3 regions of the Shewanella sp. LZH-2 genome follow, and region 1 is predicted to be linked to each of the others. Evidence: riboswitches for the same ligand, from Rfam matches in the RefSeq annotation. Region 1 holds a riboswitch; each other region holds the start of a gene.

Region 1 (4,262 bases):
GGCTGATTTTTCGTTTTACGCAGATGATAAGCAGTGAAAAGCACAAACCACAGGGCGCTTACGGCGAATCCAGCTAAGGTTGAATGCATAATCCCCATGGCCAAATAGCCTAAGGTGGCGCCAAAGGCGATGGCTAACGCATAGGGTAGCTGGGTCATCACATGGTCAATATGGTGGCAACCTGCCCCCGTGGCCGACAAAATACTGGTGCTGGAAATCGGCGAGCTATGATCGCCAAACACTGAACCCGCAAGCACTGCGGCAAGCATTGGCAGCATTAACGCGATATCACTGGCAGCGGCCATGTCGCCAGCCAGTGGCAACATAATACCAAAGGTGCCCCAACTGGTTCCGGTGGCAAATGCCATGGCGCAGGACAACACAAACACCACCGCAGGCAACACTTCCATTGGCAAGTTACCGTTGGCGAGGGAGGCCAGATATTTGCCTGTCTCAACATCGCGAACAACCGCACCAATCGCCCAGGCAAACAGCAAAATATTAATGGCGGGTAACATGGCCATCACGCCTTGCGGGGCGGCTTTAAGCCAGTTTTTAGCGCCCAATTTTAACCGCAGCGCAAGCACAATTGACACCGCCAAGCTGCACAGTGCGCCATACACTAGCGAGGAGCCCACATTGGTGTTTTCAAAAGAGCCAAGTACGCTAAATGGCAGCCCTTTTTCATCCAACACTGCCGCACCAGAGGAGATCATAAAATACACGGTCGCGCCGGTGAGGGTTAGGATCGGCAATACCATATCGATCATGCCACCGTTACTTTCTTCAGGGCTTTCCATATCTAAGCCGATTGGACGAGGCTTAGACGGATCCCAAAGCTTTCCCTCCAGCGCCCATGCTTCATGTTTACGCATCGGGCCGATATCCATTTGAAAGATAATCACCACCAGCACCATCAACAGGGTAAACACTGCATACAGATTCATCGGGATCATCTCAACAAAGGCTGAGATAGGGCTTTGATCGCTAATGCCGTGGGCGGCCATAATGCCACCGATAAGCGCGATAATATAAGCGCCCCAAGAGGAGATGGGCATCAATACGCACACGGGCGCAGCGGTAGAATCTAAAAGATAAGCCAGTTTGGCGCGGGAGATTTGAAAGCGATCAGTCACCGGACGGCAAATGGCGCCAACCGACAAACTATGAAAAAAGTCGTCAATAAAAAACGCAAACACCATCACACCAGTTAAGCCTTTTGCGCCGCGACGGGTCTTAGCGCGCTTAGCCGCCCACTCGGCAAAGGCGCGGGTGGCGCCAGAAACCGTCATCAGACTAATGAGTCCGCCAAGCAACAACATAAACAGCAACATATTGATATTGTCGCGATTAAGTGCGCCATCGACCCAAAAAATCTTCAGCACGGTATTGAACATATAGTGCAATGAATCAAGGGGAGAAAACTGATTGAGTAACAAACTGCCGGCCACAATCCCTACGCCAAGGGATAACAGTACGCGACGTGTGATGATCGCCAAGGCGACGGCTAACAAAGGGGGAAGTACTGACCAACCTGAGTCAGCAAAATGACTAATGTCCATGATCTCTTTTCACCAAAAAACGGGTGGAGATCTACCGAGAGGATAAAGAAACAAAACCTATAGGGAGGTATTACTCCTCAGCCCCTTCAGGTAGCGCTCCATAGTGGATGACTATGGCAGTCTTGCACCTATTTGATGCAAAACCAGCAGCTCGGTTTGATGACCTGGCTACTTCGGCGCTGACTCCTTTCCTTGTACATCTGCGGCATCACCCTCCGCACAAGTAGTCATAGGCAGCGCGCCTCTACTTAAAGGTATTCGAGCGGGCATTCTAGCGAGATGGGAACTGATAGCAAGTATTTTGATCCCACTCGCGTATAAAACAATGAATCACCTACAAGTTGGTAACACAAGAAACATCAAGCTTTCAAGCGTTGCAATAGCGCCAAATGGACTTATACGAGTAAATGTTTACCAAAAAAATCTAAGGTTCTTGTCCATGCGAGCTCAGCCGTTGGCTCATCATAACGGGCGGTGGAGTCATTATGGAAACCATGATTCACATTCGGGTAAAGATAAGCGACATAATCGGCTTTATTAGCCTTTAGCTGGGCTTCATACTCGGCCCATGTATCGTTAATCCGTTGATCTAATGCGGCAAATTGCAACATCAACGGGCCTTTCACGCGGCTACGCAGCTCAGTTGCTGCGGGTGTGCCATAAAAAGGCACGCCTGCCGCAAGCTCATCGGGAATGGTGGCGGCGAGCATATTGACGATATAACCACCAAAGCAGAAACCGACGGCACCGAGTTTGCCATTACTCTGCGGGTGCGCCCTTAAAAAACGCGCCGCGGCGATAAAGTCCTGCTCGATTTTGGCTCTATCAAGGCTCGCTTGCATGGCGCGGCCCGCATCATCATTACCCGGATATCCACCAAGGCTGTAAAGCGCATCGGGGGCAAAGGCGATATAACCCTTGGCCGCTAAGCGGCGGGCCACATCTTCGATATAGGGATTTAAGCCTCGGTTCTCGTGCACCACTAATACCACGGGGGCTTTTTTACTGAGATCTAAGGTCTTAGGATCGCCCGCCTTTTGGCCTGGGATCAGCAACGCGTTTGGCAAGACTAAATAACCGCGACCTTCACCATAGCCATCGGGGGATGGAAATTTCACATAACTGGCTTGAATGCTGGGATCGTTAAAGGAGACTTGCTCGGCTAAGGCGTAATTAGGCATTAGTGCGCCCGTCAGCGTGGTCATGGTAAAACCCAGTGCCACTAGGCCCGCAAGGCGAGCCATAAACTCACGGCGGTCGATAATGCCGTGGGCATATTCGTCATACCAGTCAAAGGCTTCCTGAGGAATGACAGGGAAAGGTGGTGTGGTTAGTTCTGGCTTATGATCTGGGCTCATCGTTCTTTCTCCATTAAACAAGCTAACCACTGGTTTATATTCCCTAGCTTGTGAGTTATCTAGCGGCCTTACCAAGAGTAAAGGATGAGAGCTTGTCAGGGCAATTAGCTTTATGCCGCCCATTTAATAATTCTCCACTCATCAATAGCCAATTTATGGTTGATCATGCGCCCAAATTGGCGTGAGCTTTTTATTCCCTAGGGGCATTTTTGTGTATAATGTCGCCAAACAACATATTAATATCATTACATTTCAATAACATAAGTTACCAATGGAGTTCAAATGGCTATAGGGATATGCAGGGTACTTTGTACCACTGTCACGCTCACGCTTGGGTTAACGGCTTGCGATAATCAGGTTTCTGATAAGTCAGCAAGCATTCCCGCTTCGCGCGAGTATCAGATTATTTCTACTTCACACCTCAACGATGGTTTCGAAACCCGTAAAGTGTTGCAGGCACGATTGCTGCTGGATTACCAGTTACAAGATACAGAAGGTAAGGCGGCCAGCTTAACCACACCACTAACCCATAATGCCCGCTTTTTTATCCAACCTAATCTGCTGCAAATTAGCGATTATGGCATGCCGATCCCAGTGAGTAATATCGACCCAAAAGCCAAATCCAATGAAATCGCTCAGTTGGTTAAAGATGGCTTTAATGTGGAATTTAACAATGGTGAAGTCCGTCTATTAAACCCCATTGCCAAGATGGATCAAAAAGATATCAAGGAGTTATTTGAGCGCTGGCAAAATCTTAATAACTTGTTTAAACAAGCCCCAACCTTGCCTGTGGCGCTTGAGCCTCGCGTCGGTTATAGCACAAGCGCCCCGATGGATGGGCGCTTAACTTGGACGGTTGAGCAGGTCAGTGAAGATAAATTAATCGCCGTGTTACAAGGTGAAAAAGGCAAGTATAAGGCCTATGGCAAGTTCGAAGTTAACCGTAAAACCGGTTGGTTAGAGAGCATGGCGTTTTTTCAACGGGAAGAGCGCCAAGGCAGTACTTTCACCCACCGTACCGTGATGGCGCCTAAGGATAGGCCGTATATCATGAGCACGCTTTGGCATGCCGATGATAGATTTGATGCTGAGCGCGATAGGGATGATCGGCAAAAGGAGCTATACCGCATTAGCGAGGTACCGCAGGAGTATCGCCCCAATAATGAGGCATTTATAAAATCCTTATTACCAGACCAACAAGGTATTTTAGATAATGTTGGCCCTTGGGGTACTGATACCCCCGAAGATCTGCAATTGCGCTTTGTCCACAATATGAGCCCGCAATATGTGGAAGCCGATGTGCGTTATGAGGACTTAAGCGCTTTTGATGCTAACGGTAAAC
Region 2 (4,262 bases), 1.8 Mb from region 1:
GCGTTCAAACGGTAAGTTGAAGATTAGTCTTCTAAGTTACCGCAGAAACGGTAGCCTTCACCGTGAATGGTAGCGATGATTTCTGGCGTATCTGGCAAGCTTTCGAAGTGCTTACGAATACGACGGATAGTCACGTCAACAGTACGGTCGTGTGGCTTTAACTCACGGCCAGTCATCTTCATCAGTAGATCGGCACGAGTTAAGATTTTGCCTGGGTTTTCAACAAAGTGCAGCATAGCGCGGAATTCGCTACGTGGCAGTTTGTAAGATTCACCCTGTGGGCTGACGAGAGAACGGCTGTTGATCTCTAGGCTCCAATCGTTAAAACGATAGTATTCTACAGAGCTCTTTTCTTCGACTTCATTGCCTGCGCTATTAACACGAGTCAGAAGGTTGCGAGCACGAATCGTCAATTCACGAGGGTTGAACGGCTTGGTAATATAATCGTCCGCGCCAATTTCAAGTCCAAGGATTTTGTCGACTTCGTTGTCACGGCCTGTTAAGAAGATCAGACCGATGTTGTTGATTTCACGTAATTCACGTGCCAACAACAGACCATTTTTACCTGGTAGGTTAATGTCCATAACCACGAGGTTAATTTTGTTTTCCTGCATAGCCTTATGCATTTCTGCGCCATCATTGGCCTCAGTTACCACATACCCTTCTGCCTCGAAAATACTTCTTAGCGTGTTACGGGTAACGGCTTCATCTTCAACGATCAGAATGTGCGGATTTTGCATATTAAGTACCTAAATTTTAACCAATATTCTAACCATAAGAATCACTTACATCGGATTCTTATATTCATAAAATGTTGATACTTCCACTTACTGCTCTGTGCTTCAAAGGGAAGATCTTCACGGCTACACGTCAGGATGTATATAAGTGAACGTTTAAAGTGTAATACGATAAAACGTAACCAGTATCAACTTCGATAAGCAATAGTTAAAAATAGTTCCTTAACTATTGTTTTTTTTAAAATGTTTAAATGATAAATCAAATGTAGAACACATTTTAAAAGATGTCTGGCCAGCATAAGGTGATTTCGCAGAGGAATCTAACAAACCCTTGTCAAGATTAAGCAAACTTAATGTTATCTGCTTAACTGGCCAATGACGACATTGTACTCGTTTTAGGCATTTGTTAACAAATGAAATGTTAACAAATTTCAGGCTGAGACGCTGATTTACCATGATATTTACTTTAGTCATTGATTAGTATAACTAATGTATTTTTAATTCTTGTGAGCCAGTTCACGCCTCTTTGGATTTTTTAGGCTCTCTGTTAAACTAGCGCGGGTTCATTTTTCGACTAGACTACCAATGGACAACATGACTCAAGATTTGTGGCAGCATTATCAAACGCCGTTGTTTTTGCTTACTCAAGCATTATCCTGTGATTTTTCCTTTGCTGTAATTACCGCCCATAATCCCGCTTCAACCCCCCTCACTCCCAGCCAAAACCGATTACTCGACCGCCAACTTCTACGTGAAATTGAATTATTAGGCAGTCCCTATCGTGCACTGATTGGGGCATCGCCAGATTTATCCCATATGGAGAAGAGCTGGGCCGTGTTTATTGATCGCAGCATGGCCTTGCAGTTGGGGAAAAAGTTTAATCAATACGCTATCTACATGGTGGAACAGGGCGAGGTGAGTTTAGTGCCTTGTACATTAGCCGGGCAAACAGAGGTGTGTTTAGGTCGATTTAACGACTATGTGCGTTTGGTTTATGAGCTACCGGACTTGGTCACCTAACCGCGATTGACGCTTTTAATCGCTCCTCTGGCTAAGCTTTGCTGATCTCACGGCAAGGCTAGTTTGTTTTTCTTCTTTGCTAGATCTGATTGATTTTTCCCTATTCTCGTTTGGCATAAGTCGCAAACGTTTTAAATTCCCATTGTTTTTAAATGCGTTTATTGAATTTGTATATAGTGTGTGAAATTAGCATTGACTTCATTAGGGGTTTATTGCTACTTTTTTCGTCCCTTTCCGGCGGAAAGGAACAGAAGAGGAGCGTTAACTAGGTAGTCAGTCAGAGGAGCACAAACTCCAGCGATGATTGATGAGGGAGATTAACGCCGAGGCATAGATATGGTTGCTGCATGTTTATGTCGGTCGCTTAGGCTGAATCCTAACGATTGTCACCTGTAATTGGTGGAGAGCTTCTGGTGACGATTGCTGTTTCCCTTCTATTGGGGTGCGTATCATTGAGCACCAGGCTCTTCGAACGAAGTTAGTTCGGAGCGTAATCATGTTAGTTAATCAATATCTTATCCTAGTTTGTGCCGTGTCTTCTGCTTCTGCGGAGGTGCGCTAATGTCTCTTGTTGTCGCAAAATTTGGTGGTACTTCAGTCGCCGATTACGGTGCAATGAATCGCTGCGCCGATATCGTACTGGGCAATCCCGATTGCCGTTTAGTGGTGGTTAGCGCCTCCAGTGGCGTGACGAACCTGTTGGTTGAACTGACCCAAGAGTCAATAAACGACGATGGTCGCTTACAACGATTAAAGCAAATTGCGCAGATTCAATACGCTATCTTAGATAAACTCGGTCGCCCTAACGATGTTGCTGCCGCATTAGATAAGCTGTTAAGCCGTATGGCGGTATTAAGCGAAGCGCTGGCGTCCCAGCGCAGTAAGGCCACCATGGATGAGTTATTGTCCCTTGGCGAGCAGTGTTCGTCGGCATTATTTGCGGCGGTATTGCGCGAAAAAGGCGCCAACTCAAGTGCCTTCGATGTGCGCCGTGTGTTGCGCACCGACAGCCATTTTGGCCGCGCCGAGCCACAGGTTGAGCAAATTGCTTTGCTATCGAGTGAGCATTTACTGCCGCTGTTATCTGAGCAAGTGATTGTGACTCAAGGTTTTATTGGCTCCGATGAAGCGGGGCAAACCACAACTCTCGGCCGTGGCGGTAGCGACTATTCTGCGGCACTGTTAGCCGAAGCGTTAAAAGCCTCAGCGGTTGAGATTTGGACCGATGTGGCCGGGATTTATACGACCGATCCGCGCCTCGCGCCAAATGCCCATCCGATTGCCGAAATCAGCTTTAACGAAGCCGCCGAAATGGCGACCTTTGGCGCTAAAGTATTACATCCTGCGACGATTCTTCCGGCCGTGCGCCAACAAATTCAAGTGTTTGTCGGTTCAAGCAAGGAGCCTGAAAAGGGTGGCACTTGGATCCGCCATCAGGTTGAAGATGCACCCGTGTTCCGCGCGGTGGCGCTGCGCCGCGACCAGACGCTACTCAATCTGCACAGCCTACAAATGCTGCATGCGCAGGGCTTCTTGGCGGAAACCTTTGCCACATTGGCAAGACACAAGATCAGTGTGGATTTGATTACCACCTCCGAAGTTAACGTATCGCTCACTCTAGATAAAACCGGATCCGATTCAAGCGGACAAGGTTTATTAAGTGAAGCGTTACTGCAAGAATTATCGCAACATTGCCGCGTGCGCGTGGAGGATGGTTTAGCATTGGTGGCGATTATCGGTAATCGCATCGCTACGACTGCGGGTATTTGTCGCCGCGTGTTTGAAGTGCTCGAACCCCATAATGTGCGCATGATCTGCCAAGGTGCCAGCCCGCATAACTTGTGTGTGTTAGTGGCCGAATCCGAAGCGGCACAAGTGGTTAAAGCGTTGCACGAAAATTTGTTTGAAGGCGTTTAGTATGTTGCCGACGACATCGTCTCTGCAAATTGGGGAGCTTGCCGCAGGGCAGGCTCTGACGCTGCCGATTTATCACTTCAAGCCAAGTGGTCACGTATCTGGCCCTAAAGTGTATATTCAGGCTAATGTCCATGGCGCTGAGGTGCAAGGCAATGCGGTGATTTATCAATTGATGAAACAGTTGGAAAATTGCCACATCTTAGGTGAGATTACCTTAGTGCCCTTGGCTAATCCGCTGGGGATTAATCAAAAAAGCGGTGAGTTTACATTGGGGCGTTTTGACCCTATCACTGGCGTAAACTGGAATCGTGAGTACTTAAATCACGCGATAGATTTACCCGCTTGGTACAGCGAGCATGCCGAGCTTAGCGATAGCGAACTTATTCAAGCATATCGCAGCACCTTGATTGAAGCTTGCCAGCAGCGGTTACGTAATGATTGGGGTGTGACCACGGGCCACAGATTGGCGGTTAGCTTACAGGCTATGGCCCATGCGGCGGATATAGTGCTCGATCTGCATACTGGGCCTAAATCCTGTAAACATTTGTATTGCCCTGAATATGATATTGCCGCGGCGCAGTTTTTCAC
Region 3 (4,262 bases), 2.1 Mb from region 1:
GTCCCACTCTATTTTTATTACAGGATAATGGTGAACAACAGCTAAATGATAGAAACTAATATTGCTCGAATCAAATAAAATTATGCAATAAACAAAAATTAAATATTATTTAATTTTTGAACTTTTTATATATGGCAAATAAGTGTTCAAAAATGTGGCCAATACGACAGTCTTAAAAATGCAAACAAGCGTTTGACTTTGGTTGACGTTAACGTTAACAGGACGTAAAGTGGCTCTATCCTGCATTGGTGATCACCAATGTTTTGTCCATGTACATGAAAGTGTAGGAAGGAAGCCCTATGAAAGTATTGGTGCCTGTTAAGCGCGTAGTTGATGCCAATGTGAAGGTCAGGGTAAAAGCTGACAACACCAGCGTTGATACCGCAAACCTCAAAATGGCGTTGAACCCTTTTTGTGAAATTGCAGTAGAAGAAGCGGTTCGTTTAAAAGAAGCGGGCAGTGCTACTGAAGTAGTGGTCGTGAGCATCGGCAATAAAGCCGTTCAAGAACAATTGCGTACCGCATTAGCACTAGGTGCTGATCGCGCGATTCACATTGATACTGAAGAAGAGTTAGCACCAGTATCAATTGCCAAATTACTTAAAGCCGTACAAGAAAAAGAACAAGCGCAATTAGTGCTGTTTGGTAAGCAATCCATTGATGGTGATAATAACCAAACGGGCCAAATGTTTGCTGCATTAACGGATATGCCGCAAGCGACTTTTGCTTCAGCAATTAAAGTTGAAGGTAATTCACTTCAAGTTGCTCGTGAGATAGATGGTGGTATGCAAACCTTAAATCTACCATTGCCAGCTGTGGTGACTGCGGATTTACGTTTGAATGAGCCACGTTATGCCTCATTACCTAATATCATGAAAGCCAAACGTAAGCCATTAGACGTCCTGACGGTAGCTGATTTAGGTGTGACGCTCAAAGCGCATCAAACGGTGATCAAGGTAACGCCGCCTGCTGAACGTAAGGCCGGTATTATGGTTGCGTCGGTAGCAGAGCTGGTTGAAAAGTTAAAGAATGAAGCGAAGGTGATCTAAATGGCCATTTTAGTATTAGCAGAACACGATAATGCGGCGCTGAAACTGGATACCGCTAAAGTTGTCACCGCAGCTCGTGCGATCGGCGGTGATGTACATGTATTGGTGGTGGGCCATCAATGTGTTGCAGTGGTGCAAGCTGCTCAAGCTCTACAAGGTGTCGCGCAAATATTAGTCGCCGATAACAGTGCTTATGAAGCGCATTTAGCCGAAAACGTGGCTAAATTGCTGGTGGACTTAGCACCAAACTACAGCCATATTCTCGCAGCGGCATCGAGTGCGGGTAAAGACACGTTACCGCGTGTGGCAGCGCTTTTAGATGTGGCGCAAATTTCTGAAGTGATTGCTGTGGTAAGCAGTGATACTTTTGTGCGTCCGATTTACGCGGGTAACGCCTTAGCGACAGTTCAAAGCCATGACGCTATCAAAGTGATGACAGTGCGTGCCAGTGCGTTCGATGCGGTTACACAGGGTAATAATGCTGCTGTGACTACCTTGGATAAAGTGTTTGAAGCCAAAGCTCAGTTTGTGTCTCAAGCGCTGACAGTTTCAGCACGTCCAGAGTTAGGAAATGCTGGCATTATCGTATCTGGTGGCCGTGGCATGGGCAGCGGTGAAAACTTCGGCATGTTAGAGCAACTGGCTGATAAGCTTGGTGCCGCAGTAGGTGCTTCGCGTGCGGCGGTTGACGCAGGCTTTGTTCCGAATGACTTGCAAGTCGGTCAAACCGGTAAAATTGTCGCACCTAATCTCTATATTGCAGTAGGTATTTCAGGCGCGATCCAACATTTAGCGGGAATGAAAGACGCTAAGGTGATTGTGGCTATCAACAAAGACCCTGAAGCGCCTATCTTCCAAGTTGCCGATTATGGCCTCGAAGCTGACCTGTTCGAAGCCGTTCCGCAGTTGATTGCAAGCTTAAGTTGATTTTATTTGTGAGCTAAGTCAAAGTAAGCGGCTTCGCGGTGGTAACTGCTTAGCCGCTTATGTTTTTATGAGCCTCACGCCCATGTATGGGCGTTCTTAGAAGTAGAGGCGCACCAAATATCAGTAGTGATCAGTAGGGTGATTCCGTTGATCGTTCACGAAAGGATTTGGTGCCGAAGTAGTTTGATTTATCACGATCAACTGCTGGGGTTGTGTCTAATAGGTACAACACTGCCATAGTATTTCCAGATACGGATATTAGGAATAGTTACTATGGAGCGCTACTGATAGGACAGGTGATCTTGGGTATCTATTGCCTTTTCCCACCAGTTCAGTCGCCCTCCATTCGTATTTTGACGAAGAAATAATCAATGACTGTAGTTAGTTATGCCGATTCGGCGCTTTCTTTGCTCCCGCCTGTGGTTGCAATTGTATTGGCGATTTTTACTCGCCGAGTGCTTCTTTCCCTCGGTTTAGGAATTGTGATTGGAGTATTATTGCTCAATCAATTTTCTCCTGTGGCCAGCGGTGAGTTTTTATTTAGCAGTGTAAAAGGACTTTTTTGGTCGGAAGATAGCGTAAATTCTTGGAATTTATACATTCTCGGTTTCTTGATTGTATTGGGGATGATCACCGCTCTAATTACTGTGAGTGGTAGTGCTCGGGCATTTGCTGATTGGGCAAGGTTACATATTCGTAATAAGCGCGATGCGAAATTACTGACCATGTTTTTAGGCTGTGTTGTTTTTATTGACGATTATTTCAATAGTTTAGTCGTTGGGTCTGTCGCAAGGCCTGTTACCGACCGTTACCATATTTCCCGCGCTAAATTAGCTTATTTATTAGATTCTACCGCAGCACCAGTTTGTGTCATTTCACCGGTATCAAGTTGGGGCGCTTATATTATTGCGTTAATTGGCGGAATATTAACAGCACATGGTTTTGCGGACTCTGGTCATTTGAGTGTATTTATTCAAATGATCCCTATGAATTTCTACGCAATTTTCTCTTTATTATTACTGCTTTGTGTGGCGTTTATGGGCTTAGATGTTGGCCCTATGCGTGAACATGAATTAAATGCCATGCGCGGTAATTTATACGATGAGACTAAAGGTTTACCGCCAGGTGCTAATGCTGATTTACCCGAAGCTGAAACAGGTAAAATCCTCGGGTTATTCCTACCTATCACAGTACTGGTATTTGCGACCCTGTATTTTATGATCGATAGCGGTGCCCAAGTATTAGCTAAAGAAGGCATTGAATTTAATATTATTTCTGCTTTCGAGAAAACCGATGTGAGTTCATCACTGTTCTTTGGTGCCCTGATTGGTTTAGCGGTTGCGCTGGTACTTAACTTAGTGCAAGGCGTTGAAAAATCAATGGTATTAAAAGGTGTAGTGCAGGGAGCTCGCTCTATGTTGCCTGCGATTTACATCTTGTTATTTGCTTGGACCATTGCAGGTGTGATCGGCCAGCTTGAAACCGGTAAGTTTATGGCTAGCCTAGCCACTGGGAATATTCCCTTTGCTTTCTTACCTGCATTAATGTTTGTGTTAGCGGGCCTGACTGCATTCTCTACTGGAACCAGTTGGGGTACGTTCGGGATTATGCTGCCGATAGCTGCGGATATGGCAATGGGAAGTCACACAGCCATGATGTTACCTATGCTGGCTTCGGTATTAGCGGGGGCGGTATTTGGTGATCATTGTTCACCGATTTCTGATACCACTATTTTGTCGTCGACGGGGGCCAGTTGCCATCATATCGACCACGTAGTGACGCAGCTTCCCTACGCAGTAATCGTTGCGCTGATCAGCATGATCGGCTACGTAGTGCTTGGCTTTACTGAATCGGTCAATGCGGGATTAGTGACTTGTAGCATATTGTTTGTATTGACGATTTTTGGTCTGCACATTAAATCCAAAAGTACGGCTTTATAAGTCCGTGATTTAACTTCGCTCTTATCTTGAGAATATAAAACAAATCAGCCAGCAACTATGCTGGCTGATTTTTATCTACTCAGTATCTAAGATTACTGAGTCTGATTGAGCCCACGGCGGTTGAGTAAACCTTCAGTGGTAGGCTCTTGGCCGCGGAAGTTCTTGTAAGCTTCCATTGGCGCAATACTGTTGCCCACTTCGCGAATGGTCTTACGGTATTTCATGCCGATCTCACGGTTTAGGCCGCCTTGGGTTTGCACATAGGCAAAGGCGTCAGCCGCTAAAATTTCACTCCACATATACGCGTAGTAACTTGCAGAGTAACCACCTGGGAAGGCGTGGGCAA

The links. Region 1 has a riboswitch for lysine ahead of JM642_RS16090 (Na+/H+ antiporter NhaC family protein). Riboswitches for the same ligand answer to the same signal wherever they lie in the genome.
Region 2: another riboswitch for lysine. It lies ahead of lysC (lysine-sensitive aspartokinase 3); the one in region 1 lies ahead of JM642_RS16090 (Na+/H+ antiporter NhaC family protein).
Region 3: another riboswitch for lysine. It lies ahead of JM642_RS06975 (Na+/H+ antiporter NhaC family protein); the one in region 1 lies ahead of JM642_RS16090 (Na+/H+ antiporter NhaC family protein).

The regions. Positions count from the first base shown of each region.
Region 1 covers NZ_CP069350.1:3,646,582-3,650,843, forward strand. The annotation lists gene JM642_RS16090 (Na+/H+ antiporter NhaC family protein) at 1-1,562, opposite strand, end outside; lysine riboswitch at 1,646-1,817, opposite strand; gene JM642_RS16095 (dienelactone hydrolase family protein) at 1,958-2,920, opposite strand; gene JM642_RS16100 (hypothetical protein) at 3,203-4,262, shown strand, end outside.
Region 2 covers NZ_CP069350.1:777,247-781,508, forward strand. The annotation lists gene arcA (two-component system response regulator ArcA) at 24-740, opposite strand; gene JM642_RS03560 (DUF3293 domain-containing protein) at 1,323-1,757, shown strand; lysine riboswitch at 2,001-2,175, shown strand; gene lysC (lysine-sensitive aspartokinase 3) at 2,319-3,674, shown strand; gene JM642_RS03570 (succinylglutamate desuccinylase/aspartoacylase family protein) at 3,676-4,262, shown strand, end outside.
Region 3 covers NZ_CP069350.1:1,537,311-1,541,572, forward strand. The annotation lists gene JM642_RS06965 (electron transfer flavoprotein subunit beta/FixA family protein) at 300-1,049, shown strand; gene JM642_RS06970 (FAD-binding protein) at 1,050-1,976, shown strand; lysine riboswitch at 2,072-2,268, shown strand; gene JM642_RS06975 (Na+/H+ antiporter NhaC family protein) at 2,348-3,916, shown strand; gene JM642_RS06980 (M3 family metallopeptidase) at 4,009-4,262, opposite strand, start outside.